3 regions of the Paenibacillus jiangxiensis genome follow, and region 1 is predicted to be linked to each of the others. Evidence: predicted binding sites of a transcription regulator. Region 1 holds the regulator's gene; each other region holds the start of a gene.
The links. Region 1 encodes LexA, which represses DNA repair genes until DNA is damaged. Its sites were predicted from a motif close to CGAACATATGTTCG; they were not measured.
Positions count from the first base shown of each region.

Region 2: a site for LexA is predicted at 4,300-4,313, ahead of recA (recombinase RecA). Genes of this name have one in related genera too.
Region 3: a site for LexA is predicted at 8,525-8,538, ahead of ACI1P2_RS01805 (SPL family radical SAM protein). Genes of this name have one in related genera too.

Region 1 is NZ_JBJURI010000021.1:63,549-74,510, reverse strand. Features, by position in the region: gene ACI1P2_RS19685 (YdcF family protein) at 1-333, shown strand, start outside; gene ACI1P2_RS19680 (AAA family ATPase) at 448-1,413, shown strand; gene hflX (GTPase HflX) at 1,516-2,802, shown strand; gene ACI1P2_RS19670 (methionine gamma-lyase family protein) at 2,930-4,183, shown strand; gene ACI1P2_RS19665 (MerR family transcriptional regulator) at 4,270-4,683, shown strand; gene glnA (type I glutamate--ammonia ligase) at 4,758-6,086, shown strand; gene ACI1P2_RS19655 (hypothetical protein) at 6,231-6,446, opposite strand; gene lexA (transcriptional repressor LexA) at 6,653-7,279, opposite strand; gene ACI1P2_RS19645 (LysM peptidoglycan-binding domain-containing protein) at 7,564-7,929, shown strand; gene ACI1P2_RS19640 (DUF896 domain-containing protein) at 8,089-8,292, shown strand; gene ACI1P2_RS19635 (hypothetical protein) at 8,406-8,930, shown strand; gene ACI1P2_RS19630 (HAD family hydrolase) at 8,999-9,793, shown strand; gene ACI1P2_RS19625 (acireductone dioxygenase) at 9,946-10,488, opposite strand; gene metH (methionine synthase) at 10,815-10,962, shown strand, end outside.
Region 2 is NZ_JBJURI010000003.1:156,479-167,440, forward strand. Features, by position in the region: gene ACI1P2_RS04330 (TIGR00282 family metallophosphoesterase) at 1-401, opposite strand, end outside; gene rny (ribonuclease Y) at 491-2,032, opposite strand; gene ACI1P2_RS04340 (regulatory protein RecX) at 2,332-3,072, opposite strand; gene recA (recombinase RecA) at 3,169-4,230, opposite strand; gene ACI1P2_RS04350 (competence/damage-inducible protein A) at 4,468-5,733, opposite strand; gene pgsA (CDP-diacylglycerol--glycerol-3-phosphate 3-phosphatidyltransferase) at 5,840-6,427, opposite strand; gene ACI1P2_RS04360 (YajQ family cyclic di-GMP-binding protein) at 6,623-7,114, opposite strand; gene ACI1P2_RS04365 (RodZ family helix-turn-helix domain-containing protein) at 7,273-8,325, opposite strand; gene ACI1P2_RS04370 (DUF3388 domain-containing protein) at 8,356-9,102, opposite strand; gene ACI1P2_RS04375 (DUF3243 domain-containing protein) at 9,324-9,581, opposite strand; gene ymfI (elongation factor P 5-aminopentanone reductase) at 9,694-10,464, opposite strand; gene yfmH (EF-P 5-aminopentanol modification-associated protein YfmH) at 10,466-10,962, opposite strand, start outside.
Region 3 is NZ_JBJURI010000001.1:416,581-427,542, reverse strand. Features, by position in the region: gene ACI1P2_RS01840 (MFS transporter) at 1-552, opposite strand, end outside; gene ACI1P2_RS01835 (GTP pyrophosphokinase) at 815-1,570, shown strand; gene cysK (cysteine synthase A) at 1,567-2,490, shown strand; gene ACI1P2_RS01825 (aldo/keto reductase) at 2,610-3,587, shown strand; gene ACI1P2_RS01820 (WYL domain-containing protein) at 4,258-5,058, opposite strand; gene ACI1P2_RS01815 (helix-turn-helix transcriptional regulator) at 5,033-6,355, opposite strand; gene ACI1P2_RS01810 (nucleotidyltransferase domain-containing protein) at 6,513-7,304, shown strand; gene ACI1P2_RS01805 (SPL family radical SAM protein) at 7,504-8,505, opposite strand; gene ACI1P2_RS31455 (hypothetical protein) at 8,695-8,862, opposite strand; gene ACI1P2_RS01800 (ECF transporter S component) at 8,945-9,544, shown strand; gene ACI1P2_RS01795 (ABC transporter ATP-binding protein) at 9,541-10,962, shown strand, end outside.

The DNA of each region.
Region 1 (10,962 bases):
AAGTACACGGAAGCGGAAGGCATGCAGCGGTATTTGCTTGACCGGGGTATTCCCGCAGCGGATATGGTACTGGAAAACAAGGCGACCAGCACGTATGAAAACCTGTTGTACAGCCAAAGTATTATGGAGGAAAGGGGCTGGACCTCAGCGATCATTATCACGCACACGTTTCACGGGCCGCGCGCCGCGGAGATTGCGGATTATCTCGGCTATGAGAAACCGCAGCTGGCGCTCGTCAAATCCAGGGTGCTGTCCCCCTGGAAATACCATTCCCGCGAGGTGCTGGCGTATGTAAAATGGCAGCTCGACCGGCTGCAGCTCACCGTGTTGTAAAAACAAGCAATATTGACTTAGCAGGCTTGCAGCAAAATGCTAATAAGGACATGCCGCCTTGAATACATTTGTGTAAGGGACCGAAGTCCGAACAAATATCGAGGTGATGGATGCATGAACGGACGGGGAGCAGCCGCCGGTAAGCGGCCGGAGGAGAGACCTTCCAGACAGATCAATGTCGTAATCCGCAGCCAGGAGCCTCCAAGCACGCCTGAAGCTGATACAGCCGGGGCTGTCAAAGAGCTGCCTTACTACAGCATGTACCAGGAAATTCAAAAAGAGCTGGACCAGCTGGTCGGACTGGACAGCATTAAAGAGCTGGTATTCGAGATTTACGCTTTCCTGCAGATTGCAAAGATGCGTTCGGAAGCCGGGCTGCAGAGCAGTTCGCACGTATATCATATGATATTCAAAGGAAATCCCGGGACGGGAAAAACGACGGTCGCCCGGATCGTGGCCAAAATGATGCAAAGAATGGGCGTGCTCGGCAAAGGGCATTTGATTGAAGCGGAGCGCGCGGATCTGGTGGGCGAATATATCGGTCATACGGCGCAGAAAACACGGGATCTTGTGAAAAAGGCGCTGGGCGGAATTTTGTTCGTGGATGAAGCTTACAGTCTGGCGAGAGGGGGGGAAAAGGATTTTGGCAAAGAAGCGATTGATACGCTTGTGAAGGCCATGGAGGATCAGAAAAACCAGTTCATTCTGATTCTGGCCGGGTACAGCGAAGAGATGGACTTTTTTCTGAGCACCAATCCCGGCCTGCCTTCGCGTTTCCCGCTGCAGCTTGAATTTCCCGATTATACGATTGACCAGCTCATTCAAATCAGTGAGCTGATGGCCAAGGAACGGGATTATATTTTAATGCCGCAGACCATATTTAAAATGAAGCAGCATCTGATCACCGCCAAGGATGAAAGCCTTCATAATTTCAGTAACGCCCGCTATGTGCGCAATGTGATCGAAAGATCGATCCGCCACCAGGCCGTGCGGCTGTTGAATCAATATGCCAGCGGACAGCCGGGCAGACTGGAGCTGATGACGCTGCGCCCGGAGGATTTGAAAATCGGGAAGAAATAGACGATAATAGGATTCTCCATGGAAGTTTTACCAAGGCCGGCCTGTAATCAGGTCGGTTTCTGCACGAGATGAGACCTATTGCCAATAAAGGAGCTGACGTTCATGGCGAATTCTACATATGATACGCAAACCGAGGTTCAGGATCGTGCCGTTCTGGTCAGTCTTGTAACGGATCAAGTAAAGCGCAGCGGGATTGATCCCCAATACTCGCTTGATGAATTGGTCAAGCTGGCGGAGACCGCCGGCGTGGAGGTGCTGAGCGTGCTCAGCCAGAACCGGGAAACGCCGGATTCCAAATGGTTTATCGGCAAGGGCAAAGTGGAGGAGCTGCGCGCCATTGGCGACACGCTCGGGGCCAACACGGCCATTTTTGACCAGGAGCTGTCCGGCGCCCAGGTGCGCAATCTTGAGATGACTCTGGATATGAAAATTATTGACCGCACCCAGCTTATTCTGGACATCTTTGCACAACGGGCCAAAACCAGAGAAGGGATTATACAGGTTGAGCTGGCACAACTCTCCTACCTGCTGCCCCGCCTCTCAGGGCAGGGTAAAAATTTATCCCGTCTTGGCGGCGGCATCGGTACGCGCGGTCCGGGGGAAAGCAAGCTTGAAACGGACCGCCGCCATATTCGCGGCCGCATCGGCGAGCTCAAGCGCCAGTTGGAGGAGGTAACACGCCACCGGCGGCTGCACCGCGAGCGCCGCCAGAAGAGCGGAATTGTACAGGTGGCTCTCGTCGGTTATACCAATGCCGGCAAATCAACGCTGCTGAAATCGTTGACGGCGGCGGACGTATATATTGAAAACCAGCTGTTTGCGACGCTTGATCCAACCTCACGGACGATGGAGCTGCCAAGCGGCAAAGAGATGGTTCTGACCGACACGGTCGGTTTCATCCAGAATCTTCCCCATGATCTGGTCGCCGCTTTTCGAGCCACGCTTGAAGAAGTGAACGAGGCCGACTTGGTGCTGCACGTGGTAGATGCCTCCTCGGATATGCGTGAGGATCATATGAAAGTGGTGCAAAGCATTCTGGAGGAGCTGGGCGCTGCCGATAAGCCGCAGCTGGTTCTCTTTAACAAGAAGGATGCCTGCACTCCGGAGCAGCTGGAGATGCTGCCTTCCGGTGAAGGCTACCTGAAAATCAGCGCCTTCGATGAAGGAGATTTGCTCCGCATCAGGGAGACGGTGCAGAACGCCGTAACCGGCGAAACGAGACGTTTCCGGATTCCGGCGGAGCGCGGCGATCTGACTCCTGTGCTGTACCGGATCGGTGATGTGATCGCCACAGAATACGACGGCAACGATGTTCTGTACGAGGTGCGCATCCAAACAGGGGAGTACGAAAAATACGGCCACGCCCTCGAAAACTTTACAGAAGGTTAACATTTCGTGGCGTGTCCAGGTTATTTTAATAGGAGCTTTATGATACAGGTTAGATAAGCTGCGGGTTATATGATCCGGCGGATCTAATCGGTTATCGGGATTGCATGAAGAGGAGACTTGAGAGGGAATGGCCTTATTTTCAGAGGAAATTGAACGCATCAGAGAAGAAGCGGAAGCAAAGATCAAAGACAGACTGCAGCTGGTTGACCGGATTGTGGACCACAATCAATGGAAGGTCATTGAGGCGTTCCAGAGCCGCCAGGTGAGCGATTTTCATTTTGCCGGTTCTACCGGATATGCCTATAATGACCGCGGCAGAGAAGTGCTGGATGAAGTGTATGCCCTCGTATTTGGCGCGGAAGCGGCGCTGGTCCGCCCTCATTTTGCGTCAGGTACGCATACGATCGCAACGGCGCTGTTCGGTGTGCTGCGTCCAGGTGATGAACTGCTGTATATTACAGGCCGTCCGTATGACACGCTGCACAAGGTTATTGGGACGCCGGGGGACGGAACGGGCTCGCTTCAGGATTTTGGCGTAAGCTACCGCGAGACGGCGCTCACGGCGAATGGGCAAGTTGATTGGGAGCGGGTGCAGTCGTCCATTACGCCTGCAACGAAGGTCATCGGTATCCAGCGTTCCCGCGGTTATGACTGGCGCTCTTCTTTCTCTGTTGCGGAGATCGGGGAGATGATCCGGCGGATCAAAGCGATCCGCAGTGATCTGATCGTGTTCGTCGACAACTGCTACGGGGAATTTACGGAAGAGATGGAGCCTACCGAGGCAGGAGCGGACCTGATTGCAGGCTCACTCATCAAAAATCCGGGCGGAGGCATTGCCGAAACCGGCGGTTATATCTGCGGACGCAAAAAGTACGTCGATTTGGCCGCGTACCGGCTGACGGCACCGGGAATTGGCGCCGAGGTTGGAGCAATGCTGGGGACGACACGCAGCATTTATCAAGGCCTGTTTCTGGCTCCGACGCTCGTGGGACAGGCGGTGAAGGGCAGCATTTTTGCTGCCGCCGTATTTGAAGCCATCGGTTTTACAAGCAAGCCGGCCTGGGACGAGCATCGGACCGATCTGATTCAAGCCGTGTCCTTTGACGGGCCGGAGCATCTGATTGCTTTTGTGCAGGGGATTCAAAAGGCTGCCGCCGTAGACAGTCATGTGGTGCCAGAGCCATGGGATATGCCGGGATACGAGCATCCTGTTATTATGGCGGCAGGCACCTTCATACAGGGAGGCAGTCTGGAATTGTCCGCAGATGCACCCATTCGGGAGCCGTATATCGGCTATATGCAGGGCGGACTAACGTACTCGCACGTCAAATTCGGGGTGTTAAAGGCCCTGCAAACGATGAAGGACCGTAATTTACTGTGAGTTTACCTAACACGCCGTTGACATTTTACATCAGGTAAATGTACAATGGGGTCAGTAGAAAAGATCACTGGAAGGTTGATGAAACGATGGGTGACGAAATTCGCAGAAATATGGCCTTGTTCCCGATAGGGATTGTGATGAAGCTTACTGATTTGTCTGCAAGACAGATTCGCTATTATGAGCAGCACAGCCTGATCGTTCCGGCGCGGACCTCAGGCAACCAGCGGTTGTTTTCCTTTAATGATGTGGAACGGCTGCTTGAAATTAAAGCTTTGATCGAAAAAGGTGTAAATATAGCAGGAATCAAGCAGGTGATGAACCCTGTCAGCAAGGAATCCGAGGAGGCAACGGTCATCACGGCCGATACGGAGGTCAAGCGCCGCGAGCTGTCCGATACGCAGCTGCACCGTTTGCTGAAGCAGCAGCTGGTGGCGGGCAAGCGACCGGGACAGGTATCGCTCATTCAAGGGGAGCTTTCACGCTTTTTTAATAATAAGTGAGGCAATCGTCTTGCTTCTGATGTAAAATCCTTTTGAATATCGTCCACACATAACAGATAAAAGGAGAGGTTACATTGAGTTACACTAAAGAAGATATTCTCCGCATTGCGCAGGAAGAGAATGTGCGTTTTATCCGTCTGCAGTTTACGGATTTGCTCGGCACGATCAAAAACGTGGAAATTCCGGTGAGCCAGCTTGAGAAGGCACTGGATAACAAAATGATGTTTGATGGCTCTTCGATCGAAGGTTATGTGCGTATCGAAGAATCCGATATGTATTTATATCCTGATCTGGACACCTGGGTCATTTTCCCTTGGGTAGCCACGGATCGCGTTGCGCGTCTTATCTGTGACGTTTACATGCCTGACGGTTCTCCTTTTGCAGGAGATCCACGCGGCATTTTGAAGAGAGTGCTGAAGGAAGCGGAGGAAATGGGCTTTACGTCCATGAACGTGGGGCCTGAGCCTGAATTTTTCCTGTTCAAAACCGATGAAAAAGGCAATCCGACCGAAGAGCTGAATGACAGAGGCGGATACTTTGACCTTGCCCCTACAGACCTGGGTGAGAACTGCCGCCGTGAAATCGTGCTGACCCTGGAAGAGATGGGCTTTGAAATCGAAGCTTCCCACCACGAAGTGGCGCCTGGGCAGCATGAGATTGACTTCAAATATGCCAACGCTATTAAAGCAGCCGACCAGATTCAAACGTTTAAGCTCGTGGTGAAAACGATTGCCAGACAGCATGGCCTGCATGCAACGTTCATGCCTAAGCCGCTGTTTGGTGTAAACGGTTCTGGTATGCACTGCCACCAATCGCTCTTCCAGGGCGGCGAGAATGCTTTTTATGATGAAAATGACAAGCTCGGCCTGAGCCGGACAGCCCGTCATTATATGGCCGGTATTCTGAAGCATGCCCGTGCCATGGCGGCAATTACGAATCCGACTGTGAACTCGTACAAACGTCTGGTGCCTGGTTATGAAGCACCGTCCTACGTAGCTTGGTCTGCAAGCAACCGCAGCCCGATGATTCGTATACCTGCTTCGCGCGGTCTGAGCACCCGCGTTGAAGTCCGCAATCCGGACCCTGCTGCGAACCCTTATCTTGCACTGGCTGTTATGCTTAAAGCGGGATTGGACGGTATCAAGCGTGAGCTTTCGCTGCCAGCTCCAATCGACCGCAACATTTATGTCATGACGGAAGAAGAACTGGTAGAAGAAGGAATCGCCAGCCTGCCGGCTGATCTGAAAGAGGCACTTGGCGAGCTGCTGCGCAGCGAAGTCATTGCCGATGCTCTTGGCGACCACGCTCTTGCATACTTCTACGAGCTCAAAGAGATCGAATGGGATATGTACCGCACGCAGGTTCACCAATGGGAGAGAGATCAGTATTTGACTCTTTATTAAGGAGGAGAGTCCTTGGCGCGCCAGCGCTGAGGGCTTTATCTTTTTTGGTGATGGAAAATAAACGTGCAAATGAATGTCGAACGGAAAAAGCCTTGGAGCGTCCAAGGCTTTTGATTGTGATTCGTCACATTTGGAAGGGGCTGCTTAGCGGCCTCTTCTTTTTTTGCCTACAGAGCAGATGTAACAGCTTGGGTCGTTTCTCACGGATACAGGGAATACATGATGCGGAACTGGAACCGGATGGCAGCGGTTGATCACTTCAATGGGGTGAACTACCGGAACGACCGTTGGAAAGTAGCGATCATTGATGAATCGAATCGGAGGGTAGACGATAGGCCCTGCTGTTGGATAAAAAGACATTCTGACAACTCCTTTCGGATATGTTGATATAACATATGCCATTTAGCCGCGCTTGACTGGACAATTGCCTGACGACAGGCATTCATCAGCATTCGCACAGAAGCAGAATCAACCGCTCATTGGCATTAACTTTGAATAGACAGAAACACCCCTGCAATTTATGCTCGATCACACAAATTGCAGGGGTGTCTTAGGTCTAATATGAGCTAGTGAAAATCCCTGAACAAACCGACTACCTTGCCCAATATGCTGACTTTGGTCAAGCGGAGCGGTTCGTATTTCGGATTCTCGGGTTGAAGCCGAACATGATCTTTCTCTTTGTAGAAGGTCTTCACGGTCGCTTCGTCTTCCTCGGTCATCGCCACGACGATGTCTCCATTATTGGCCGTTTGCTGCTGTCTTACAATGACAAAGTCCCCGTTAGTGATGCCTGCTTCAATCATACTGTCCCCTACAACAGACAGCATAAACATCTTGTCATCACCGACAAATTGCTGAGGCAGCGGGAAATAATCCTCAATATTCTCCGTAGCCGTGATCGGAATGCCTGCGGTTACCTTGCCGACCACCGGAACGCGGGTTACCGTGTAGCTGAACATATGTGTCTGATCCGAATCCTCCTGGCCGAGCAGCTCGATGGCCCGCGGCTTGGTGGGATCCCGGCGGATTAGCCCCTTCTTCTCAAGCCGGTCCAGGTGCCCATGGACAGTAGAACTGGAAGCAAGTCCAACCGCCTCTCCAATCTCTCTTACAGAGGGAGGATATCCCTTTAAGCGAACCTCATTACGTATAAATTCCAAAATTGCCTGCTGTCTGCTGGAAATCTTAGACATGTCCCATCAACCCCATTTAAGTAACGTTTGGGAAAATTATAACATAGAACTTCCGTTCGTACAAACATAAGTTCTGAAAGTCGGCAAACAATTTGCATGGCAGAATGTCTGCTGTGACAGCAAGCAGTACAGCCGTAAACCGGGCTTTTACAGTTGCGTTTTTCTTGTGAAATCTGGAAGCGAAAAAAAGAGAACTTGTGTTCTAATTTTTGCTTGAACAAAACATGTGTTCGTGTTATAGTGTTCTCGAAATAAACAAGAACAAATGTTTGGAGGTTGTTAACATGTTAAAATACAGCTCCTATCAAAGCATATATAATACGGCAGTGGTGCAGGGCGGACACACGGACGGAAGAGCTGCTGTGCAGAACAAAAGCTCACTGGTCAGCATGCTTCGTTTATTCGTTGCCGTAATTGTGCTCTGGATTTCTTTTGCCGGCCTGTTTACAGTATTTGCAGGTTCGTCCGATTTACATGCATCTGATGAGAAAGTGGTTGTGCTTTCGGGGGATACGTTGTGGGGAATTGCACAGGAGCATAAACCGGACTACATGGATACGAGAGTTTATATAGAAGGAATTATTCGGATCAACGGGCTCGAAAGCTCCGGAATCAGGGCAGGGGATGTGCTGCTGCTGCCGGAATTTTGAGGGATTTGCCTACTGCAGCCGAATCATATATATAGTTCTCAACATATGGGATTGAGACGAATATGAACGAATGGAACGGAGCTTGCGGGGGAACCTTGACAAGCTCTTTTTAACGTGTCAAAGTGTATAGTATCTTTGCGTATTTGGAGGGGACAAAATTTGGATATTGACAGCTTGGTGGCGCGCATTAATGAGCTGGCGCGCAAAGCAAAAGGAGAGGGCCTGACCGAAGCCGAAACAAAGGAAAGAGCCGAGCTTCGTGAAATTTACCTGGGCAACATCCGCCGAAATTTCCGGCAGCAGCTGGAATCCATCGAGCTTGTGGATGACGAGCCGGACAATGGCAAAGGACCGAAGCATTAAATACATTTATAACGATATACAGCCGGTGCTTTGGTCCGGTCCACTTGCTGGCGGCCCGGGCGGAGGCACCGTCACTATATAACCGTTACTATTTAGAGGAAGGAAATGTGCATATGGCTGGTTCATTTGAAAGAAAAATTCGCAAAAACATGGAGAAGGTGAACAAGCAGCGTAAAAAGCAGGGGGGCCAACCGATCGGCAGCAGCACGGGAAATGCCGGTGATACATATTATGGGCGTAATGTAACGGTTCCGATTATGTTGGCGGGTCTGTCCGTCCTGTATCTGGTCTTGACCATGTTATGGACACAGGTAGGCATGAGGGGCATGGATTGGCTTGTGTTTGGGCTCTATATGCTGCTTGCGCTCGTATTTTTTCTCCGCCGTCCGTATTTGCGGGTTGGCAAAAACACGCTATATACGCTGAAGGGCGGAAGGGAGCGTTCGATGCCTGCGGATCAGATCAAGAGCATCCAGGTTCAGTCCGGTTATGTTATCGTTGAGAAGCAGGGCAAAGGCGGCAACTGGGTTTTTAATAAAACACTGGGCCGTTATGATACCGATTCCATCGCGGAACGGCTTGAGAAATTTGCAACCGCCAATCAGCTTTCGTTTCAAGCGAAAGGGTCAAATAAATAAGTAATCACATGCGGGGAGCAGGATACAGCAGCCATCAGGTTAATTGAATGAAGGAGTGGACGAGCGGGATGACGATTCAAGCGGTAATGTTTGATCTGGATGATACGCTGCTTTGGGATGAGCGCAGTGTTGAGGAAGCATTTGCGGCCGTATGTCAGACGGCCTCCAAGGCAACCGGTGTGGATCCGGTCAAGCTGGAGGAAGCGGTAAGGACAGAGGCCAGATTACTTTATGAATCCTATGAAACCTTTCCTTTTACCAAAATGATAGGCATTAATCCTTTTGAAGGCCTGTGGGCAACCTTTGCCGGCGGAGATCAGCCCGAATTCCGGCAGCTGGAACAGCTGGCGCCTGTATACCGCAAGGAATCCTGGAGAAGAGGACTCGAAAAGGTGGGGGTAGCCGATGAAGAGCTGGCAGGCAGACTTGCCGAACAGTTCGGGATTGAACGGAGAGCGCGCCCATTTGTATATGAAGAAACATTCCAGGTGCTTGACGAGCTCAGGGGCAGATATAAGCTGCTGCTGCTGACGAACGGATCTCCTTCGCTGCAGCAGGAAAAGCTGGACGGAGTGCCACGGTTGATCCCTTATTTTGATCATATCGTCATTTCGGGCACGTTCGGCAAAGGTAAGCCTGATCCCTCCATTTTTGAACATGCTTTGGGGTTGCTCGGGATTGATCCGCACATGGCGGTTATGGTTGGCGACAAGCTGACGACGGACATCAAAGGTGCGCTCGCAGCTGGGGTTCATGCGGTTTGGGTAAACCGGAACAGCAAGACAAATACGGAGAGCATTCAGCCTGACTTTGAAATCAGGCATCTTGCTGAACTCGAGAATGTAATTCAATCGTTATCCTGATCTTTAACCGTCCGGACGCGAAATGCGCGCCGGGCGGTTTTTCAATTTCTGCTCACCGACAAAACAACCCTGCTGTCAGCCTGGATAGACTGCAACAGGGTTGTTTACAAACGCGGTCTTCTTCGGTGAATGTATGTCGATAGACGTTTTTCTCAAGCTTTAACGAAAGTCGGATCATCATAGTTGTGTGCCACCCATCCGTTTTCTTCAATAAAGAGACGGACAGCCACAATCTTCTGATTTTCCATCAAAGTGAAGAAGTGTGGTGTGTCTTCCGGTACGGAAATGACATCGCCAGGCGACAATTCCACATTAAAGTACCCGAGATCGCTGGCGCCTTTAATGATAAAAATGCCTTTGCCACCTACGATCGCCCGGATTTCATCTTCCGTGTGGGTATGGATGTTTTCAAATTTGGCCAGCAGCTCTTCAAGGTTCGGAGTCGCTTCGGACAATGTGATAATGTCCCAAATTTTATACCCGCGGCGGGCGGCCAGGTCTTTGATTTCGCTGTCAAAGGTGCTCAGAACCCGGGCTTTTTGTTCATCTGATAAAGTAAAATTCTCCTTAAGCTCGTCAGAGAGCTTACTGATATCCCATTTCTCATACAGTACTTCTTGCTTGGCCAGAAATTCCTGTACAGCAGCCTCATCGCTGATGCGTTCATTCGTATTGCGGATTACGATCTCAGCCATTTTTTCTCCCTCTTTTCCACTTGGAATTATCATATTAATTATGCATTATAGCGAATATTGGGTCACCTGTCGATGTGAATTTGATATATTTTATCCATTATATCATGGTGATTATAAAGAACGTACAGAGGATACCGCTTATAAGTATGAATTGGACCTGCGTATACGGAGACTGACTGTGATATGAGAAAGTTTTCTCTTCCGGCTTATAGAATTGTTCAGTTTTGTTGAATACTATAGATTCTAAATATCACAGTTGTATGTATTCAAGTGGAAGCGTTTCTGCTAAACTAAGATTTAACGTTTTGCGAGGGGGAACAAGGGCAATGAAAGAAAGTTTGCAGCATGCAATACAGCAGCGGATACTTATTCTCGATGGTGCCATGGGCACGATGATACAGCAGGAGGAGCTGACCGCGGCGGATTTTGGGGGTGAGGAGCTCGAAGGCTGTAATGAAATGCTGGTGCTGACGA
Region 2 (10,962 bases), on a different contig from region 1:
ATCTCATCCGCAGCCCGGAACGGGCAATCGATGGCCGGCAAAAAGGTCCGTCCCTGCAGGTTGACAAGAGCCAGCTCTTTCCCGCCTGAACGCACAACTGTATATCCCAGGCCAGGTGTTCCCGGCGGAAAATTCGCCGGTCTGATCATTCTCGGTTCATCATCGATAAACTCGAAGATCTCCTTGTTATCCCACGTGTGATTTCCCATCGTAATGCCATGAACGCCCCAGTCGAAAAACTCTCTGGCAATGGCTCCGGTGATCCCCCTTCCGGCGGCCGCATTTTCTCCATTAACAATAATAAAGTGGGGCTTGTATTTTTCCTTCAGAAAGGGAAGATTCTCCTTCAATGCTTTTCTGCCGACGTTTCCTACAATATCTCCTATGAATAGTACGTTGATTTCAATTCCTCCTAACCAGATTCACATATCCTATATCTATATTTTAACACATGAAAAGTGGCCCACACGGGGCCACTTCATCATTTTATCTATTTGGCATATTCAACCGCACGGGTTTCCCGAATGACGGTTACTTTAATATGCCCAGGATAGTCAAGCTCATTTTCGATCGTTTTGGTAATATCACGTGCCAGGCGGAACGCTTCGGCATCATCCACTTTTTCCGGCTGCACCATGACACGAACTTCACGTCCGGCCTGAATGGCATAGGATTTCTCTACACCTTCAAAGGATTCGGAGATGGCCTCCAGCTTCTCCAGACGACGGATATACGTTTCCAGCGTTTCTCTTCTTGCTCCCGGTCTTGCAGCGGACAAAGCGTCTGCCGCTCCTACCAGCATGGCGATAACGGAGGTTGCTTCCGCATCACCGTGATGGGAGGCAATACTGTTGATAACAACCGGATGCTCCTTGTACTTCTTCGCCAGTTCCACACCAATTTCGACATGGGACCCTTCCACTTCGTGATCCAGTGCTTTGCCGATGTCATGCAGAAGACCTGCACGTCTTGCCAGCACAACATCCTCACCTAATTCTCCGGCCATCAAGCCTGCCAAGTATGCCACTTCCATGGAGTGCTTAAGCACATTCTGGCCATAGCTTGTACGGAACTTCAGACGTCCGAGAATTTTGATCAAATCCGGATGCAGGCTGTGAACTCCCACTTCGAATGTAGCCTGTTCACCGTATTCTCTAATTCGTTCATCAACTTCCCGACGGGATTTTTCCACCATTTCTTCGATACGGGCCGGATGGATTCGTCCGTCTGCGACGAGCTTCTCCAGTGCGGTCCGTGCAATTTCACGGCGGATCGGATCAAATCCGGACAAGATTACAGCCTCCGGCGTATCATCGATAATGAGGTCAATGCCCGTAAGGGTCTCAAGCGCACGGATATTACGTCCTTCACGTCCGATAATGCGCCCTTTCATTTCTTCATTCGGCAGAGTTACAACGGATACCGTCGTCTCGGCCACATGATCCGCTGCACAGCGTTGAATCGCCAATGTAATGATTTCACGGGATTTCTTATCCGCTTCTTCTTTGGCCTGCTGCTCAATTTCCTTGATCATCTGAGCCGTTTCATGACGAACCTCTTGCTCTACGTTAGACAATATGATGCTTCTCGCATCCTCCATCGTAAGGTTGGAGATCCGTTCCAGTTCTGTCACCTGGCTTTTGTAAATCAGCTCAATTTGCTGCTGGGTTTCATCAATTCTTTTCTCTTTGTTAGCCACTTGTTCTTCTTTTCGTTCCAGCGATTCTATTTTTTTATCCAGCGACTCTTCCTTTTGCAGCAGTCTTCGTTCCTGCCGTTGAATTTCATTCCGACGTTCACGAGTTTCTTTTTCAGCTTCGTTACGGATGCGATGGACCTCGTCCTTCGCCTCCAGTACCGTCTCTTTCTTCAGTGCTTCTGCCTCTTTCTTTGCGTTCTCCACAATTTGTACGGCAGCTTGCTCCGCACTGGAAATTTTAGCTTCTGCAATAGATCTGCGAATAAAATAACCAATCCCGAACCCAAAGAATAACGCGGCTGCAACGAGAATGATCGAGATTCCAGGACTCATACTGTTCACCTCCTCGTTGGTTCCTCCAAGGCATTCCTTGGGACTTGTTCAGTTGTTCATTACGCTTCATCAATGTGAACATGCTTCCACATGTACAATACCGCCCGGAGGGCGGCTTCACTTGTTATGGGCGATGAGAATCAGTCCCAGACGTCCCCTTTTTTGGAAGGAAAAAGAGGGCCATTTGAGCACGGATTCATGTCCATTTTATTACTTGACAATCAGCATTGTCAAGAGAATGCAAACTTACATACGTCTCTCTGCCGCCAGCTCCAGGAAGGCTTACATCTACGCTGCAGCTAATCCCAAAGCAGTTCATCATGCTCTTCTGCTTCCAGTCCTGCCTGGTCACTGCGCAGCAATGACTGAAGCACTCTTCTGGTTATCCCGCCCGAATAGCCCCGCCTCATTAAAAATGAATAGGTTTTGCGCTTTTTTTCGCTTACTTCACCGCGAGTCTGATTCCATTTCTTCTGTCCTGCCAGCAATGCGCTCTCCCATTCTTCCGCTTCACTGATATCACCAAGCGCCTCGGCAATGATCGATCTGTCCACTCCTTTTTGCTGCAGCTCCTGCTTGATCCATAATTTTCCTTTCTTCTGGCCGGATATGCGCTGCTGCGCCCACTGCCTGGCATACAGCTCGTCGTTCACCAGCTTCTCCTTCTCCAGACGTAGCAAGGTTTCGTGTACGACTGCCGGTTCCAGTTCCCTCTCCAGCAAACGCCTTGACAGCTCCTGGCGTGTACGGGGCTTGCGCGCCAAATACTGCAGTGACATCACATATGCCTGCTGTCTCTCATCTGCCATGACAATGTCCGATAGCTCACTTTTATTGAAAAATGAACCTTTGGTCATGCGGTATTTGATCATGACATCCTCAAGAACAGACAGCGAATACGGTCCGAAATGTATAATATATCTGCCCCGCATGCCGCGCTTCCCCTGCTCCACCCTGGTAATTTCGAGTTCCTCACCGGCCGGGAAATGTTCTATGCCCTGCTGAATTTTATGCTCTTCTTCCATCGGCTCATGCTTCATTCCTGAAAGACCCTCTCTTAGCTTTCCTTTTTTAAGACGTATAAATGAAAACGCCCTGCTCATCGAGCAGGGCGCCATTGTAATCCAATATAATGATTATTCAAGCTCAAGCAGCTCTTGCTCTTCTTTGGCTTCCTTCGCAAGATCCTCAGCGCTCGGAGCCGCAACCGTTGTAACGAGATTGCTTGCAGCGCGGATTTTCTGTTCAATGGTATTCGCCAGGTTCGAATTTTCTTTCAGGAACTGCTTGGCGTTCTCACGGCCTTGACCAAGACGTTCTCCTTCATAGGAATACCAGGCGCCGCTCTTATCAACGATGTCAAGCTCGGTACCAATATCGAGCATGCTGCCTTCCCTGGAAATGCCTTCTCCGTACATAATATCCACTTCGGCTTGTTTGAAAGGAGGAGCCACTTTATTTTTAACAACTTTAATCCGGGTGCGGTTGCCCACAACGTCGTTGCCCATTTTCAAGCTTTCAATACGGCGCACATCCAGCCGGACTGTGGAGTAAAACTTAAGAGCACGGCCGCCAGGCGTCGTTTCCGGGTTGCCGAACATAACGCCGACTTTCTCACGCAGCTGGTTGATGAAGATCGCAATGGTTTTCGATTTGTTGATGGCACCGGAGAGCTTGCGCAGAGCCTGGGACATCAGACGCGCTTGCAGACCCACATGCGAATCTCCCATTTCACCTTCGATTTCAGCCTTCGGCACGAGAGCCGCTACCGAGTCAATAACAATGATATCTACTGCGCCGCTGCGCACAAGCGCTTCGGCAATCTCCAACGCCTGCTCACCTGTGTCCGGCTGTGAAAGCAACAGCTCGTCAATGTTAACGCCCAGTTTATTGGCATAAGAAGGATCCAGGGCATGCTCCGCATCAATGAAGGCAGCCTGTCCGCCTGTTTTCTGTACTTCAGCAATCGCGTGCAGCGCTACTGTCGTTTTACCTGAAGATTCCGGTCCGTATATTTCAATAATACGGCCTCTCGGAAAGCCGCCAGTTCCTAGTGCAATATCCAGAGCAATCGATCCACTGGGAATTGTTTCCACTTGCATATGAGTCGATTCTCCCAGCTTCATGATTGAACCTTTACCAAATTGCTTTTCTATTTGACGGAGCGCCATATCCAGCGCAGCACGACGATCTGACAATTAGCTCACATCCTTCATTGTTTATAATATTATAATACCTTGTTTGGACACGTTTGCCAAGCATTTTTTCGAACATACATTCGTTTTTTTTGCGCAGTCTGATAACATCCGACATTTGTGGAGCAACCCTAGGATATCATTTTTAAATAGAGAAAAAGAAGACGGATCACTTCTTCTGACAAAAAAAGAACCGTTGGCAATTTGGTTGCCACGGTTCTTCCGTATGATCGAATTATATCATTCTTTTTCAATTTCAACAAGCCGGCGCCACAGTCGGTACAAAATGGCCTTGGTCGAGCGGATGCGGATCGTTTCCCGGTTGCCGTTCAGGCGCAGCTCATGAACCACCGTCTTCTTGCCCCGCTCCGCGATCCCGATATAGACAAGTCCAACAGGCTTGAGCTCTGAATAACCGGGACCCGCCACGCCGGTAACCGACAGCCCGAAATCGCTGTCCATGACCATTCTGACCTGCTCCGCCAGCACCTGCGCCACTTCCGGGCTCACCGCTCCCGGGCTGTTCTCTCCCTCAAGATAATCATGGGGCACATTCAGCAGCTTCTGCTTGATCTCATTGGAGTAGCAAACGATACCGCCTTTGAAGATCGTGGCGCTGCCCGGTATGGATGTAAGCATCTCCATAACGAGACCGCCGGTGCAGCTTTCCGCTGCGCCAACCGTCAGCCCCAGTCTGCCCATCCATTCCACAATGACTTTCTCCAGCGGCACATCTTCACTGGCATACAGGTGCTCCGGCAGACGCTGCTGGATCTGAACCTCGGCCGCATTTAGCTTAACAAGCGCTTCTGCTTCGCTTGCCGCCTTCGTAGACACCCTGATCGTCACTTCCCCTTCCTTGGCGTAAGGGGCGATCGTCGGATCGCTCTGTCCCTCGATCAGATCGATGAGCTTCGTTTCAAGGGCAGATTCGCCGATGCCGGCAAACTTGAGCATTTTAGAATAGATCGCCATTTCACTGCCGCCCAATGCGTGCTGAAGAAGCCACGGCTTTGCCTCCTGTTCAAACATCGGCTTTAATTCCTTGGGGGGACCGGGCAGAATAACATAATATTTCCCCTCTTGCACAAGGGCATTGCCCACAGCCAGCCCGGTTTCATTCTTCAGCGGCGTGGCCCCGTCAATCGTCAAAGCCTGACGGCGGTTGTTCTCCGTCATTTCAACTCCGCGCTCCCTGAAGAAGCCTTCGATCTTATCCATTGACAGTCTGTCGATATGCAGATCGCGTCCCAACACGGCAGCGATGGCATCCTTGGTCAGATCATCCTGGGTCGGCCCCAGCCCGCCGGAAAACAGGATAATGTCCGCCCGGCTTTGCGCCGTTCTTACCGCCTCCTGAAGGCGTGTCATATTGTCTCCTACCACGGTTTGAAAATAGACATCAACCCCGATCGCCGCCAGCTCTTGGGATAAATATTGGGCGTTTGTGTTCACAATTTGCCCCAGCAGCAATTCGGTGCCTACTGCGATGATTTCCGCTTTCATATTATCGTCCCCCATATCAATTCATATCGTATCTTTTCCGCTGCTCCAAAAGAAAAAGCAATAGGCAGCCCTATTGCATTCATCTTCAAACACAGAAAATCTGTGCTCAAGCTTTGGAGGAACGAAGCAGGTGCTTATTCTTTACAAAATAATCATACCCTGAATAAATGGTAATGAAAGCAGCCGCCCAGATCGAAATTTGATCAAACGGAATTCCCATAAAGACAAAAGGGAAGTTGTTGATCAGCAAAGCCACGACGGCCACGATCTGTATGACCGTTTTCAGCTTGCCCCAATTGCTCGCAGCCACCACAGAGCCGTCAAGCAGCGCAATCTGCCGCAGTCCGGTAACGGCAAACTCCCGGCTTACGATCACTACGGCCACCCAGGAATCCAGCTTGCCCATCTCCACGAGGGAGATGAGCACCGCAGTGACAAGCAGCTTGTCCGCCAGCGGGTCAAGCAGCTTGCCTAGATTGGTCACCATGTTGTGCTTGCGGGCCAGGTATCCGTCGATACCGTCCGTACTTGCGGCCACAATGAAAATAAGTGCAGCAAGCAGCTGGTTGAAAGGCAGGCTGAATGATTCCCATTGCAGCGGACCGGGATAGAAGTCAAATTCCACCAGCAGACAGATCATCATAAGCGGAATAAGGCAAATCCGCGCCAGTGTAATTTTGTTGGGTAAATTCACAGCACACTCTCCCCTGACATTCTTATATGCATATGTAATTCGAAACGGCATTAGCACCGATGGCTTACCCGCATTATCGACTTCAAGTATAATATACGGCTGAAAGACGTGTCAAAACAGGCTGCGCCTGCATCTGCCGGAGAGCCGGAAAGCAAAAAAACTCTGGCGCAGCCGACGGTACACCAGAGAAAATCCTTACTTAAAGTTTGTGAACTGAAGGTCGATGGAAAGATCCGCCTTGCGCAGCATCTGAATGACATCCTGAAGATCGTTTTTACTCTTGCCTGTTACGCGGATTTGGTCTCCTTGAATCTGACTCTTCACCTTCAGCTTGGAATCACGGATCAGGATGTTGATCTTTTTCGCATTTTCCTGGTCGATTCCCTGCTTGAAGCTCAGTTTTTGCCGGACCGTTCCCATCGAAGCAGGCTCCAGCTTGCCGTATTCAATATTTTTGATGGCAAGCCCGCGTTTGATCATTTTCGATTTCAAAATGTCGATGACCGCGTTCAGCTTGTATTCGTCGTCCGACGTAATCGTCAAAGCGTCCTTTTCCAGCTTGAGGCTGCTTTTGCTGTCCTTGAAATCAAAGCGTGTCTCAATTTCACGCTCCGCCTGATCCACGGCATTCACAAGCTCCTGCATGTCCATCTTGGAAACGATGTCGAATGAATTTTCTGAAGCCATATCCATCACATTCCTTTCGGAAGAAAGTTCAAACATTAATTATATGGAAAAGCTATCCGGATGTCTAATTCTCCGCATGGAAAAAGGTGCTTTTCACGGGTATACCCGAAAAAAACACCCATCCAACAATACAGCTTAAAAACTGCTTGCGTCAGACGTTATTGCCCGGCCGAATCCGTTTCCGAATCCGTAGATGCAGAGTTCGAGCCTGCTGTACCGGTCGAGCCTGGAACAAGCCGGATCCGCGTTGTCGCCTTGCCGTCGGTCACCGGATGCCCGCCAACCGTAATCGAGGTTGCGGAAGCAGCACCCGATTTAATGTATAATCCCCGTTCATCAAAGTCGAAAGAATAATTTTGTCCAGCTTCGGTCATCCCGTACTGCAGCTTTTCACCGCTTGAATTTTCACCCCTGTATACCTCAAGCCAGCTTGTTCCGGTTGCTTGAATCTCCACTTTGACAGGACCGCCGCTTGCGCTGGACACGCTGAAAATGGTCGTTTTTCCGGCCTTGCCGTCTTCGGTTACCGCAACCCCTTCAGTGGTTCCTGTTCCTTCATCCGTTCCCGGCTGTTCCGTCCCGGTATTGTCCGGGGGAGTCTCTCCCTGCCCGTCAGTCAGGCCGCCCCCGCCGGTCTCGCCATTCGTCGTGCCGGTCTCACCCTGTGGCGGAGCAGAAGTATCGTTGCCTGTTCCACCCGCCGGAGGAGTCGTTCCCTGATTGCCGGTTTCCTGGCTCCCGGTTCCCTTGCCGCCCCCGGTGGCCGGAGGTGTCTGGCTTTGGTTATTGTTTTGGGCCACATCGTTTGGAGGAGTGGTACCATTATTTCTTGTCTCGATATATATATAAATCAAAACGAGAATCAAAATCGGAAACAGCCACATCAGCGCGCTCGACATCCATTTCATATTCCGTTCACCCGATGCGCGGGCAGCCCGTTTCTGAACAACCGGTTCCATCGTCGCTTCCTGCTCCTGCACAGGAACGTCCTTTTTATGGCCTTCAAGAAGTTCGTCTGCATTTAATCCTACCGTCTCAGCGTAGGTCTTAATAAATGCTCTGACGTAAAAAGTTCCTGGCAGCACCTTGTAGTCACCCGCTTCAATCGCTTCCAGGTACCTTTTGCGAATTTTCGTCATATCTTGGACATCGTCCAGGCTCAACCCTTTTTGCAGCCGGGCCTCTCTTAACTGCTGACCCAGTTCAGACATGCCATCATCTCCTCATTTCTCTCCACGTTATTAAATATCGTCTGTGTAACTGGTAGTGAATGTATCATATATAATTTCCTCGTTCGGATTGTTGCGCAGCTCAATGATAATATGGAAATCATCAAAACTGTAACCCGATTCGCGGACAAAAATATCCGGATGCTCAATCACCTTGGTGCTCGGCAAATTCATGATGTCCTGCAGCAAATTATAGTGTTTCTCATTGGAACGGATTGTACTCACAATGCCGTCAATAATAAAAACATTGTTGGGGTTCATTTCCTCATCGGAAAGCTGGCTGCGAACCGTTTGGCGCAGCAGCGTAGAGGAGACGAACGTCCATCTTTTCGCAGCACACACGCTGCTGGCTATAATGGACTCCGTTTTCCCGACCCGTGGCATTCCCCTCAGACCGATGACCTGATTTCCTTCCCTCTTAAATACTTCACCCAAAAAATCAACAAGTAACCCAAGCTCATCCCGTGTAAAGCGGAACGTCTTGCGGTCATCTGAATCACGGTCAATATAGCGGCCATGGCGGACTGCGAGAATATCAACCAGCTTGGGGGGACGGAACGCGGTGATGGTGATGTTGCTGGCCTTCTGCAGCATCTCGCCGAGAATGCGGATTTTATCATCATCATCCGTTTCAAGCAGCATGCCGCGCCGCTCGCCCTCTACCCCGTTAATCGTCAGAATATTGACTCCCAACATCCCAAGCATGGAAGCAATATCACCAAGCAGCCCGGGACGGTTGTTATGTATTTTGTATTCCATGTACCATTGTTTGGTTTCAGCCGTCACTTTGCCACCCTCTTCAAGCCTTTATTCTAGCACATTCGACATATTTCTATGATAATTCCGTTCATGTGCATTTAATTGACATCCGTTTTTGCAACCACGTTTATGATATATAAAATAGCTATGAATTACAAGAACAGGTCTGTAACTATTGCAGAAAAGCCCCCTCATGGGAGCTTTTCCGCGTCATTTACAGCTTAAGCATTGGCTTTGGCGAGCTTCACCATACATTTGGCAATGACGTGACGCTCATCCTTGTCCGCCACACCCCACAGCTCTTTCAGTGCACGGTTGGAGTGGTTTGCCGGATCGACCTTTTCATCCAAAAATTCCCCAATTTCGTAAGCCAGGTCCGCAATGGTTTCCTCGCTGATGCCCATTTTTTCCGCTTTAGCTACACGATCTCCAAGGAACTTTTTCCAGGTATCAAAATCTTTGAGCACTGTCGACGCCATGATTACATCCTCCTCGGTAAGGATTGAGATTTTTAAAAAATCTACAGATGTAATATGCGCCGCGTCATTCCCGGCTATGCTGGAGGTTTCCGCCAGAGCCGCCTTCTGCAGATCAGGTTACCCAGCCGCCATTGGGACTGATAATCTGGCCGTTGATATATCCGGATTCAGGCAGCGCCAGGAAATACACCAGCGAAGAAATTTCGTCAGGCTTCGCCAGTCTTCCCGCGGGGATCTCATCTTCCAGCTCAGCCAGTTCGCCAGGGTCAAGATGCTCCAGCATGGCCGTATCCACAGCTCCTGGTGCGACGGCATTAACCGTCACCCCCGAAAGTGCCGCCTCTTTGGCCAATGCCTTCGTAAAGGCATTTACAGCCCCCTTGGTTGAAGAATAAAGCACCTCGCACGAGGCGCCGGACAGTCCCCATACAGAGGATACGTTAATAATCCGGCCATAGCGCTGTGAAATCATATGCGGCAGAAAAGCCTGTGTGCACAGAAATGTACCCTTTACATTGACGGCCATGACATCGTCCCATTCTTCCTCGCTCACATCCGTCAGCAGGCCGTAGTGGGATATCCCCGCATTGTTTACGAGAATATCGGGCTTCAATCCGTGATTCTCCAGCTTTTCCTGCATGCGTAAAATTTGCTCCTTGCTGCGTAGATCCGCGGTAACCGTCATCACGGAACCGGCATCATTCATGCAGCGCCGGGCCACTTCGTTGGCCTCTTCGTGGGATTTCATGTAATGAATCACCACATTCATGCCAACTGAGGCGAAGCGCTCCGCAATAGCCGCACCGATGCCACGGCTTCCGCCGGTCACCAATACCGTCATTTCCCCCAATGCTTTATTAACCGCTCCGGTTTCCTTCTCCATTTTAAGGACTCACCACCAGCGAAACGGCCATCTGCTCCCAGTCTGTGTGCTCCCGCAAACGGCGGTTCACATCTTCAAGAGTGATGCTTTCATAAACCGGCAGCACCTCAAAGAAATCGCTTCCTCTGAAGCGGTGGCGTGTAAATTCATGGGCGATGTTTTCCGGCGAGTTGAGCATACGCAAATAACCGCCGATTCTTTTCTTGCGTGCCCGTTCGAAATGCTCCGCCGCAAATCCGCTTGCCTTGACGGCCTCGATTTCTTCACGGATGCGGGACAGCAGTCGGTCAGGGTCCTTGGTATCTCCGCCGATCGCCGAGAAGGCGTAACCATGCGAGCTGTTGTATTCATGGCCGAAGCTGTCTGAAATGAGCTCCTCATCGTATAACTTTTGATAAAGCTGTGTGCTGGAGCCAAGCAGCAGATCAAGCATCAGCTTGCTTTCCAGATCATGGCGCAGCAGCTCCGCTCCTGCAAGGCCCGTCTTTTTCTCCTTGA
Region 3 (10,962 bases), on a different contig from region 1:
CAGGGAGATTAATCCCATAATGACGATGGCGGCGAAGGAAGCGCGCCACCCCAGCTGCTGTCCGATGAACGTACCGAATGGCACGCCGACAATGTTGGCGACCGTCAGGCCGGATAGAACCAGTGAGACAGCCCCGGCCCGTTTTTCCGGACGGACAAGGCGGGCGGCCATCAGTGACCCGACTCCAAGAAAGGTGCCATGAGCAAAGGCAGTCCCAATACGTGCAGCAATCAGAAAACCGTAATTGGGCGCGATGACAGACAAGGCATTACCAAGAATAAAAATGATCATGAGCAGACATAACAGCTTTTTCTGCGGAACCTTATGGGTAAGGATTGTCAGAATAGGCGCGCCAACAGCAACGCCGATGGCATAACTGGTGATCAGCTGCCCGGCTTGGGGAATCGTCACCCCCAAATCCTGAGCCACATTGGGGAGCAGACCCATAATGACGAATTCGGTCATCCCGATGGCGAAGGCCCCGAGCGTCAGGCACAGCAAAGAGAAGGGAAAGCGCTCTTTTCCCTTTACATTTTGAGGTCTGGTATTCATGGAAGAGTCATTCTCCTATCCTTTTTTGTATGTATCTTTTGTTTTCTGTTCAGTATAGCATTTGACAGCCTGTCATGGATGAAGGAAACGTAAAAATTTGAAGAAACTGCGGCGGCTGGTCTGCATGCAAGCTGAAATTCGAAAGCAGGGCCAATCAATGATATTATAATTACATAATCATTTGCCGCCTAATCAGCACGGATATGATTTTTGAATAGTTATCCGACATCAGCGCGCGCTTTACAAGCAAAGGAGATTCCGCATGGGTAAACAAGCACAGATGGAACAGTTGAAAAAACTTAAAACCGAGATCACACGTTTTTTGATGATGTACAAATTTGCACTCGATGAAATTGAAACGAAAGTGGAAATTCTCAAGGAAGAGTTTCAGTCCCTCCATGATTACAGCCCCATTGAGCATACCAAATCCAGATTGAAGTCCCCGGAAAGCATTATGAAGAAAATATACCGGAAAAACTGCGGCTTATCGCTTCATGATATCAAAAAGAACATTAAGGATATTGCCGGTCTCCGCATTACCTGCTCTTTCATTTCGGACATTTACAGGATCCAGAGCATGCTTGAAAATCAGGACGATCTCACAATTCTCGAGATCAAGGATTATATCCGGAACCCCAAGCCGAACGGGTATAAAAGTCTGCATATGCTGGTGGAGGTTCCTGTGTTTATGTCGGATCGTCAGGAGCGTGTGTGTGTAGAAATCCAAATCCGCACCATCGCGATGGATTTCTGGGCCAGTCTTGAGCACAAAATCTTTTACAAATATAATCAGTCCGTTCCGGAGCATCTCCTGCAGGAGCTGAAGGCGGCTGCAGACGCCGCGGACGAACTGGACCGTAAAATGGAACGCCTCCATACTGACATCAAGGAGATCAAAGAGAGCAATACACTGCAGTCGGAGGACGAATTCGGCAGTATTCTCGTCAGCAACCGGCAGTTCAGGCTGCCTGCGGCTTTTCTGGACCTGATCGGTGAGGGGGAGCGGGAGATCAAATGACAGCCAAAGTGGTTCAACATATAACTGAATTAATCGGGGATACCCCCTGTGTCCGGCTGGGCAGGCTGACAGGTCCGGAGGATGCCGATGTCTATGTCAAATTGGAGATGTTTAATCCGAGCGGCAGCGTGAAAGACCGGGCGGCTTATAATCTGATCGTACAGGCGGAGAAGGACGGGCGCCTTCGTCCGGGTGGAACGATCATTGAGCCGACCAGCGGTAATACGGGAATCGGGCTGGCTATGAATGCCGCTGCCAAAGGCTACCGGGCGATTCTGGTCATGCCGTCCAATATGACGAAAGAACGGATCAATATCCTGAAGGCCTATGGAGCCGAGGTGGCGCTTACCCCGGCTGAGGAACGGATGCCGGGCGCAATCCGCAAAGCACAGGAACTGGGTGCGGAAATTGAAGGCAGCTTCATTCCGCAGCAGTTCGAAAACCCGGCCAATCCTGACATTCACCGCACCACGACCGCTCTGGAAATATTGGAGCAGATGGAGGGAAGGCTGGATGTTTTTGTAGCTTCATCCGGCACAGGAGGAACCATCACAGGCACAGGCGAAGTGCTGCGTGAACATCTGCCGGAGATCCGGGTCGTGGTGGTCGAGCCAAAGGGCTCACCGGTGCTGTCCGGAGGAAAGCCTGGTCCTCACAAGCTGGTGGGGACAAGCCCCGGCTTTATTCCCGACATCCTGAACACCGGGGTTTATGATGAGATTGTCCAGGTTGAGGACGCGGATGCGATCGCGACTGTGCGGGAGCTGGCAGCGAGGGAAGGGATTTTGATCGGCCCGTCCGGCGGTGCTGCCGTATGGACGGCCCTGCAGGAAGCGCGGCGTCTCGGCAAGGGCAAACGGGTGCTGTGCATCGCCCCTGATACAGGCGAGCGCTACATAAGTATGGGGATTTTTGGCTGAGTATTTCCGATGTAAACGTTTCAATTTATTCATGACAGCCTGCTCCGGTTGGGTGTAAGATAGAATGGATCGTGAATCCATTCTATACTTATCCCACTCGGAGGAGGAACAGTTGCACTATGAGAATCATGCCAATTGAGAAGCGAGGAATTTCGGACAGCCGCCTGGTACTGGGATGCATGCCATTTGGCGGGGGCTGGAACAGGGAACCTATCACGCAGGAACATATAAAGGAAGCTGAAAAAGCGGTGGAAGCCGCGCGCTCCATCGGCATTACGATGTTTGACCATGCTAACATCTACACCAAAGGCAAAGCGGAGGAAACGTTCGGGAAGGTTCTGAAAGCGCAGCCAGGCCTGCGGGAGCAGATTGTGATTCAATCCAAGTGCGGTATTCGTCTGGCAGAGGGGGAGCTGCCCGGCATGTTTGATTTCTCCTATTCGCATATCCTTGAATCGGTAGACGGGTCCCTCAAACGACTGGGCACGGATTATCTGGACGTGCTGCTTCTTCATCGCCCTGATCCGCTGGTGGAGCCGGAGGAGGTGGCCGTTGCCTTCACGAAACTAAAGGAATCGGGTAAAGTCCGTCATTTCGGTGTCTCCAATATGAGTGTGGGGCAGATCCAGTTTCTGGAGCGCAGCCTGTCCATGCCGCTTGTCGTGAATCAGCTGGAGATGAGCCTGGCGCATCTGCACTTCCTTGACGAAACGGTGCATGTCAACCAGCAGGCCGGCACGGATGTGCGGTTTGCGGAAGGTTTAATGGAATTTTGCCGCACAAAGGATATCCAGATTCAGTCCTGGGGGCCGCTCGCGCAGGGACGCTTCTCGGGCAGAGCACTGGAGGATGAGCCCGAGCATATTGTGCGGACGGCAGAGCTGGTCAAGCGTTTGGCAGAGGAAAAAGGCACGACAAGGGAAGCGATTGTGCTTGCCTGGCTGATGAAGCACCCGGCCCTGATCCAGCCTGTCATCGGTACTGCGAATCCTGAGCGTATAACAGCCTGCCAGGATGCAGAACGCCAGGCGGAGCTGATGACTCGGGAAGAATGGTACACCCTGTACGTCAGTGCAAGAGGGAAAGCTCTGCCTTAATGCAGCCAGCTCTGAAACGGGAGTACTTTACAAGGCTTATTGAACTGAGCATCCCTTTAGATTGTTGTGAGACGCTCCGAGAACGAAGCATTCCTACCATCGCTGTTGACCCTCCGGGCCAAAGGCGAACGCTCCGCTTTTCCGGAATTGCTTCGTCCTCTCCGCTGCACCCTGCATGCCCAAACTAAATGAGGAAATCGGCAATTCCCTGACGATTTCCGGTTTGACAAAAAAGTCGAGAACAGGAGTGTTCCTTGTTCTCGACTTTTTAAGTTTCATACCCCTCCTGCACAAAACAACTTGTAGCCCTGATATCTTCCACATTTCTGCAAAAGTTCATATTTTCGAGCTGATATTGCACCCGCCGGAAATCTAACGGTTGCAGTAGCTGCTATTTTACGAAAAAGGACCTGTTCTAAATTCTAACAGTTGTGACTGCCGTTATTTGCATCAATCTAGGCGAAAATATCCGGGTTAAGTGAAATAAGCGACATGGCAACCGCTATAATTTGAAATCAACGTTCTTGGGGCCAATAGCGGCTGTGGTATCCGTTAGAAATGTTTTGATGATTAGAAATGTACCTTGTCAGATGTGTTGCAATGCTAGTTTAACTGACAATGGCCTTGGAAAATAGCCTACCAAAACTGCACATATACACAGGAACTCCTCCTACGTGATACCATATCGCGCCAGAGCTTTAGCGGCTGTTTCTCTCATGCGGGAGAGGAGGTATGCGCCTTCCACCACCTTGATCCTTTTACCCAGAAAACGGATTTTGGACAGCACGTACTCGGATTCATCCGCCTGGTAGGTCAAGGTCATGCGGTAGGTGTCTGTTTCGTCCAGGTAGACCACATCCTTCTCGAAGCAGGAGAAGGCGTACAGGATACGGGAGAGCTCGGGATTATATAAAGGAACAATTTCAATGACGACCTGCTCCCGCCGCGAATCCACAATGGAATCGATGCGGGCCCCCAGCTGAGCAGCCCGTTCCGGGGCAAGGGGCATCTCTCTGACTGAAACGATGTTCTCCAGCTTGGTGCACATGAAGGAACGATGCCTCATGTTATACCAGAGCAGGGACCAGTCCCGCTTGACCATGGAGAATTCCAGCTTGTAGGGAAAGCCCTGCAAATCCTCATGCATCTTGCCGTTCCGCAGCCGAAAAGAAATGCGAATCCCTGCACGGATCAGAATACATGCACGCAGCTCCGGGATCAGCGGATGAAAGACTGAAGCGGTCGGGGGGCCCGCTTTCTCGGTAAGGGCGGAGGCCGGATCAAGCGGTTCATCCGCTTCCAGCAGGGTGCGGAGCTTGGCAAGAGTATCCGGCAGGAACGCCGCTTCGGCAGCCGGGTCCGACAGCATCGTGTGCAGCCACGACCGCTCCTGCGAAGTGGTGGCAAATGCGCCGGATTCGTCGAGCCGCGAAATGACCTGGTAGTTAAATATTTTCTCGAACAGGCTCATAGTAGGCTTGAATCTCCTTCCATTCCTCAATGAACTCGCTTCGTAGGCGGGCTGGTTCGAGTACCTCACAGCTTGAGCCGAAGCTGCGCAGCCACGGCTTGATCTCCATCATGCCATTGACTGTGATCTCATAAATGAAAGAATGGCTGTCTTCTTCCATGACGGTTCCCCACTGCCCTTGCAGGAGGACGCGTTCTTTGATGAAATCACGCTTCGCCCCCTCGGGCCGAAAGAAGCGGACTTTAATCTTCACAGGCTGCCCCGTATCGATCAGCCAACTGCAGCGGGTTCGCTCTTCCAGCACCTGCAGCTTGGCTGTGAACTCCTCCTCTGATACAGTCCCTTCCTCCTGAAGCTGTGTAATGCCCTCCATTCTGATTTTGACGATGCCCCGCCGGTCATATCCGAGCAGATACCAGCGGCCATATTGGTGATCATGGACGATCTGCAGCGGAAGCAGCTGCTGAAGTCGGCCATCGGTTTCTTTGGCAAAAAGCGGGTTGGTGTTCCGGGACCCGTACATGCTGCGCTTGCCTGCGGCAAAGTACAGGAACGAGACGCTGCGGCGGTGCCGGATGGCCTGCAGCAGCGGATGCAGATGCGCTTCGTCCAGAATGCGGGAATAATAGTGATATTTATAAAGAAAAGGCTCTGCAATGTCCCGGTCCGTAGAGAGGCGGCGCAGCGATTTCTTCAGATTGTCGCGAAGCAGGTACCCCTGCACGGAAGGAAGATGAGTGTTGGCCATAATATCCACAAAATCATACAATCTGTTCAGTTCTTCATCATCCAGCATAGTGATCAATTCATTACGCACTCCATAACGGTACGGTCTTCCCCCAGGCTCCTTGCGAATCACCCCGACCTCCTCCAGGTATTTCAGGTCCGAGCGCACGGTCTTCTCATCGGGCAGAGCGGCCTCGGGAGGCAGATCGCTGCAGCATTGATCCAGCAGCTCAAGCACGGTGAGCTGCTGCTCCTGCAGCGCAGTTACGATTTTACTGAGACGCACGCTTTCCGTCTCCTTGAGCGATTTGGCGCGGAATAGAAACAGCAGCAACGGGTCTGTTGAATCATAATAGGTGTAGCGCAGCATTTCGGCAAAATCATTGCTTTGATCTTCCGACAGCTTCCGCTGTACGGTCTGCACGATTTCCTTCAGGCGCCGCAATGTTTTGTCAAACGTATGTACAGAAATCCCGAGCCGCTCGGCGAACTGCTGGCGGCTGTATGCGCCGCTCGTTAATACGAGCATACGCAGGAACTGGATCTCCTTGTCGAAGCTTTCTTTGGCCATATTCAACACCCCGTTTCTAAATAAAGCTGATTTCCACATTGTAACAGGAATTTTTAATCTTGGGGGAGCCCTCGTCATACTTTTGCCGTTTTCAGGAGAGAAGGAATAGGGGATGATACAGGTACCAAGCGGATGCAACGAGAGGAGAGAGAAGCATATGTCTGAAACTGAAATGAACACCAGAATATTGGAAGAACTGCGGCGTATTGAGCGGGAGGAGCAGGTCAGAATCGTATATGCCTGCGAGTCCGGCAGCCGGGCATGGGGGTTTCCGTCCCGGGACAGCGATTATGATGTGCGGTTTATATATGTTCGGCCGGTAGAGTGGTACCTGTCGATCTTTGAAAAGAGGGACGTCATTGAGCAGCCCATAAGCGGGATGCTCGATATCAACGGTTGGGATTTGAAAAAGGCCTTGAAGCTGTTCCGCAAGTCGAATCCGCCGCTGCTGGAATGGCTGCAGTCGCCGCTGCCGTACTATGAAAAGTATTCTGTTGCCGGGCAAATCCGCAGTATATCCCCCTTAACCTTTTCACCGAAGTCATGTATGTACCATTACCTGAACATGGCGAAGGGCAATTTCCGGGACTATTTGCAGGGTGAACAGGTGAAGATTAAAAAATACTTTTATGTCCTCCGCCCGCTACTGGCCTGCGGCTGGATTGAAAAGCATGACAGTATGCCGCCGATTTTATTCGATAAGCTGATCGAAGATCAGCTTCCGGCCGATTCCGTGCTGTATGACATCATCATGCGGCTGCTGGAGCGCAAGAAAGCCGGGGAGGAGCTGGATATGGAGCCGCAGCTGCAGCCTGTGAATGCTTTTATACAGGAACGGATCGCCTATTACGAACAGACCGCTCCTGGCTTAAGGCAGGCTGAGGATGCATATGATCAGCAACTGGATGAGCTCTTTCGTTCCGCGCTGCAGGAGGTATGGAATGTTTAGCGGCAGCAGTCTACGTAATGCAAAAAATGAACCCCGGAGCGGCAAAATTTGCTGCTGACCGGGGTTCGTTAACGAGGAGTCTATGACCTGGGTGCTATATCAGCTTAGCCCATAAACGTCGAATTCATACAAGGATTATCCGTACGGCGTGCCTCTGAAAGATCATGATTTGCCTAGGTCTTCAAAATGGCTTGTCGCGCTAAAACTGAAAGCTTAACTGCTCCACTTCCGGTCCGGTCAGAGGAACAGGAGAAGATGCAGAATACTCAAAAGCCGTCATCGGGCAGGAGCCAGACTGGCTTAAATGCCCGGTCCGGGGAGGGGAAGGTACATCGTCCTGTAAGGAGTACTGCGCACGCAGGCTGCGGAATTCCGCTTTCTTCACCTCCCTGTAATCCGAATCCGCATAGGATCCTCTATATAACTTCCTGTATGCGGGCAGCAGATGGGGATAGTGCTGCTCCAGGGCATGCAGAAACCATGCCTTTACATCCGGTGTCAGCCTCAGGATGGAGGTCATCGCAAACGATGCCTTATGCTGCTGTGCAGCCGAGAACAGTTCATTCAGATCTTCGGCCGAATCCGTCAAATAAGGAAGAATCGGGGCGATGAACAATCCGGTTCGTATCCCTGCTGCAGACAGTTCTCCGACAGTCTCCAGCCGTTTGCCCGGCAGCGGGGCGGCAGGCTCCATCCTGCGGATAATCTCCGTGTGGAGTGTGCCTAGACTGATATTTACAGAGATCATATTCATGTCCTTCAGCACATCGAGGTCACGCAAAATCAAGGGCGAACGCGTCGTAATGCTGGTAGGGATCCGGTATTTTGCGAGCACCTTTAGACATTCGCGCGTAATTTTCGTTTTGCCTTCCACAGGCTGATAAGGATCGGTTGCGGTGCCGATGGCAACGTGGCCTATACTTTCCACCAATTCGCCGATATCATAGTTATATTTGCGCGCCATCCGGGACAGCTGCGCTTCCAGCGCCTCGGGTGCGTTCATTTTCATGAGAATATGGTTCTGGAACTCATCGTCCGCTTCTTTGCCGATATAGCTCTGGAAAGCTCTGGCATAACAGAAATGGCAGCCGTGCGAACAGCCGCGATAAGGATTGATGGACCAGTCAAAAGGCATGCTTTCGGCCTTAACCCGGTTTAGGGTCTGCTTGATCGTCGTCTGTTCATAGGTTTTTCTGGCCATGGGCAATGCCTCCTCAATAAGAACGTTTGTTCCCCTTTTTTTTGTGAGTATACTACATTTCTATGAAAAGTGAAACCCTGTCTGAACCGGAAATGTATTCCGGGATCAGTTCTAGATGGGATATTGTCAGCTTTGTAAATGTGGTGTACATTATTCATGATTCCAAAAAGAAACGGGAGCTTGATGAAGTCAGGCTGAGAGGGTGGCCACATGCCGCCGACCGTGAAATCTGATCTGGGTAATGCCAGCGTAGAGAAGAACAATTGCAGTCAGTATGCATGCAGCCTGCAGGCGGAAACGCCGCAGCTGATTGCCTGCTGTTTCCCGCAGTCTGCCTGTCGGGATATCTGACAGCATATGAATTCATACTGCGCAGCTGCCTGCCCGGATCGGGGCAGGTTTTTTTATTTTATTATTTTGAATGGGGGAGTTAAAGGATATGACAGCATTTAGCTCTAAAAGGGGAAACAAGCTGAAGCTGACCGATATTTTGGTCACCATCGTGATTGCGGTGGTATTCGGCATGGTGTACAAAATCTGGGGTCCGGCTTATGACATGGTTAAACCGCTGGGCCTGCACGCGGAGCAGATTACTTATGGAATGTGGTTTATGGCAGGAACGTTTGCCTATCTTATTATCCGCAAGCCGGGGGTGGCCGTTCTGGCGGAGGTGGCCGCTTCAACCGTCAGCGCTTTATTGGGCAGCGAATGGGGGATTTCCACTTTGTATTACGGACTGCTGCAGGGGCTGGGGGCGGAGCTGTTTTTCGCCATGTTCCTGTACCGGAAAAATAATCTGCTTGTAACATGCCTAGCCGCTGTCGGCGCGGCAGCCGGATCGCTCATCCTTGATTTCTATTACGGCTACATTGAATCCTTGACGGCATGGAACTATACGCTGTTCATCGGGCTGCGACTGCTCGGAAGTGTCGTGATTGCGGGTTTCTTCGCTTATTATCTGTCGAAGGCGCTTGAGCTGACAGGTGTGACCCAATCGCTCCGTCCCGTCTCCCGGGAAGATTATGAGGCACTGGATTGAGCATGGGGCATGAGTTCTCTGCGGCAGCGGGTGTTACCAACCTGAAGCTGAAATTTCCGGGAGAGCAAAGCCTGCTCTTCCAAGGATTGTCTATTTCCGTCCGTAAAGGGGAAAAGCTGCTGCTGCTTGGGCCGAGCGGCTGCGGCAAATCAACGCTGCTCCAGGTGCTGAGCGGCTTGATCCCCGCTGCCGTCGAGATTCCGATGAAATGCGATGAAGTCATTGTCCCGGAACGTTCCGGAGTGGTGTTTCAGGACCCTGATACCCAGTTCTGCATGCCTTTTGCAGATGAAGAGCTGGCTTTTGTGCTGGAAAACCGCCGTATTCCGCGTGAGGAAATGCCCTCCCGCATCCGGGATTGCCTGGCACGTGTCGGATTGGCGGAAGTAAAAGCGGGAATGCCCATTCAGGAAATGTCACAGGGAATGAAGCAGCGGCTGTCTGTTGCGACTGTGCTGGCAGCGGAAGCCGAGGTGCTTTTCCTGGATGAGCCGACAGCGCTGCTGGATGAAGAAGGAACCGCACAGGTTTGGGATACAATCCGCAACATATCGGCGGACAAGACGCTCATTATCGTGGAGCATAAGATCAGTGAAGTGATTCATGAGGTGGACCGGGTAGCAGTTCTGTCTCACACTGGAGAAATCATTGCCGACGGGACGCCGGATGAGGTGTTCTCCACACAGAGGGAAAGGTTAAGCGAGTATGGCATTTGGTACCCGGGGGTGTGGACGAAGGCGGCTTCTCCACGCCTCCTGAGCTCTTCATCGGCTGAGCCGGTTATAGGAGGGATGTCCTGCTTAAAAGGGAGCTCATCCTGTCACGACGCTTCTCCGGTACTGGAGCTCAGCGGTTTTGCCGGAATGCGCGGCAGAACGGAGGTCATTCGGGTCGATGACGCGAAGGTGTTCGCAGGACAGTGGATCGGGATCACCGGTGCGAACGGAGCGGGCAAAAGCTCCTTGCTCCTGTCTATGATGGGCCTGCTCAAGACAAACGGCCGCTACGAGGTATGCGGACGGCCTGTAGGCGGAACAGAGCAGCTGGCCGAAAACATAGGCTTTGTATTCCAGAATCCGGAGCTTCAGTTTGTTACCAACTCGGTGTATGAAGAGGTGGCCTATTCGATCCTTCTGGATCACCCGGATGCGGAACAGCGGAAGCCGAAGGTGCGGCAGCTGCTTGCCCGCTTCGGCTTGTTGCAGTTGGAGGACAGGCATCCTTACCAGCTCTCGCTCGGGCAGAAACGCCGTTTAAGCATTGCAACTGCCATCATCCGCGCGCCGAAGGTCCTTCTGCTGGATGAGCCCACCTTCGGCCAGGACGCCCGCAATACCTTTGCGATCCTTGACTTGCTTGAATCGCTACGCAGGGCGGGCACGGCAGTGATCATGGTTACTCATGATTCCGAAGTGGTC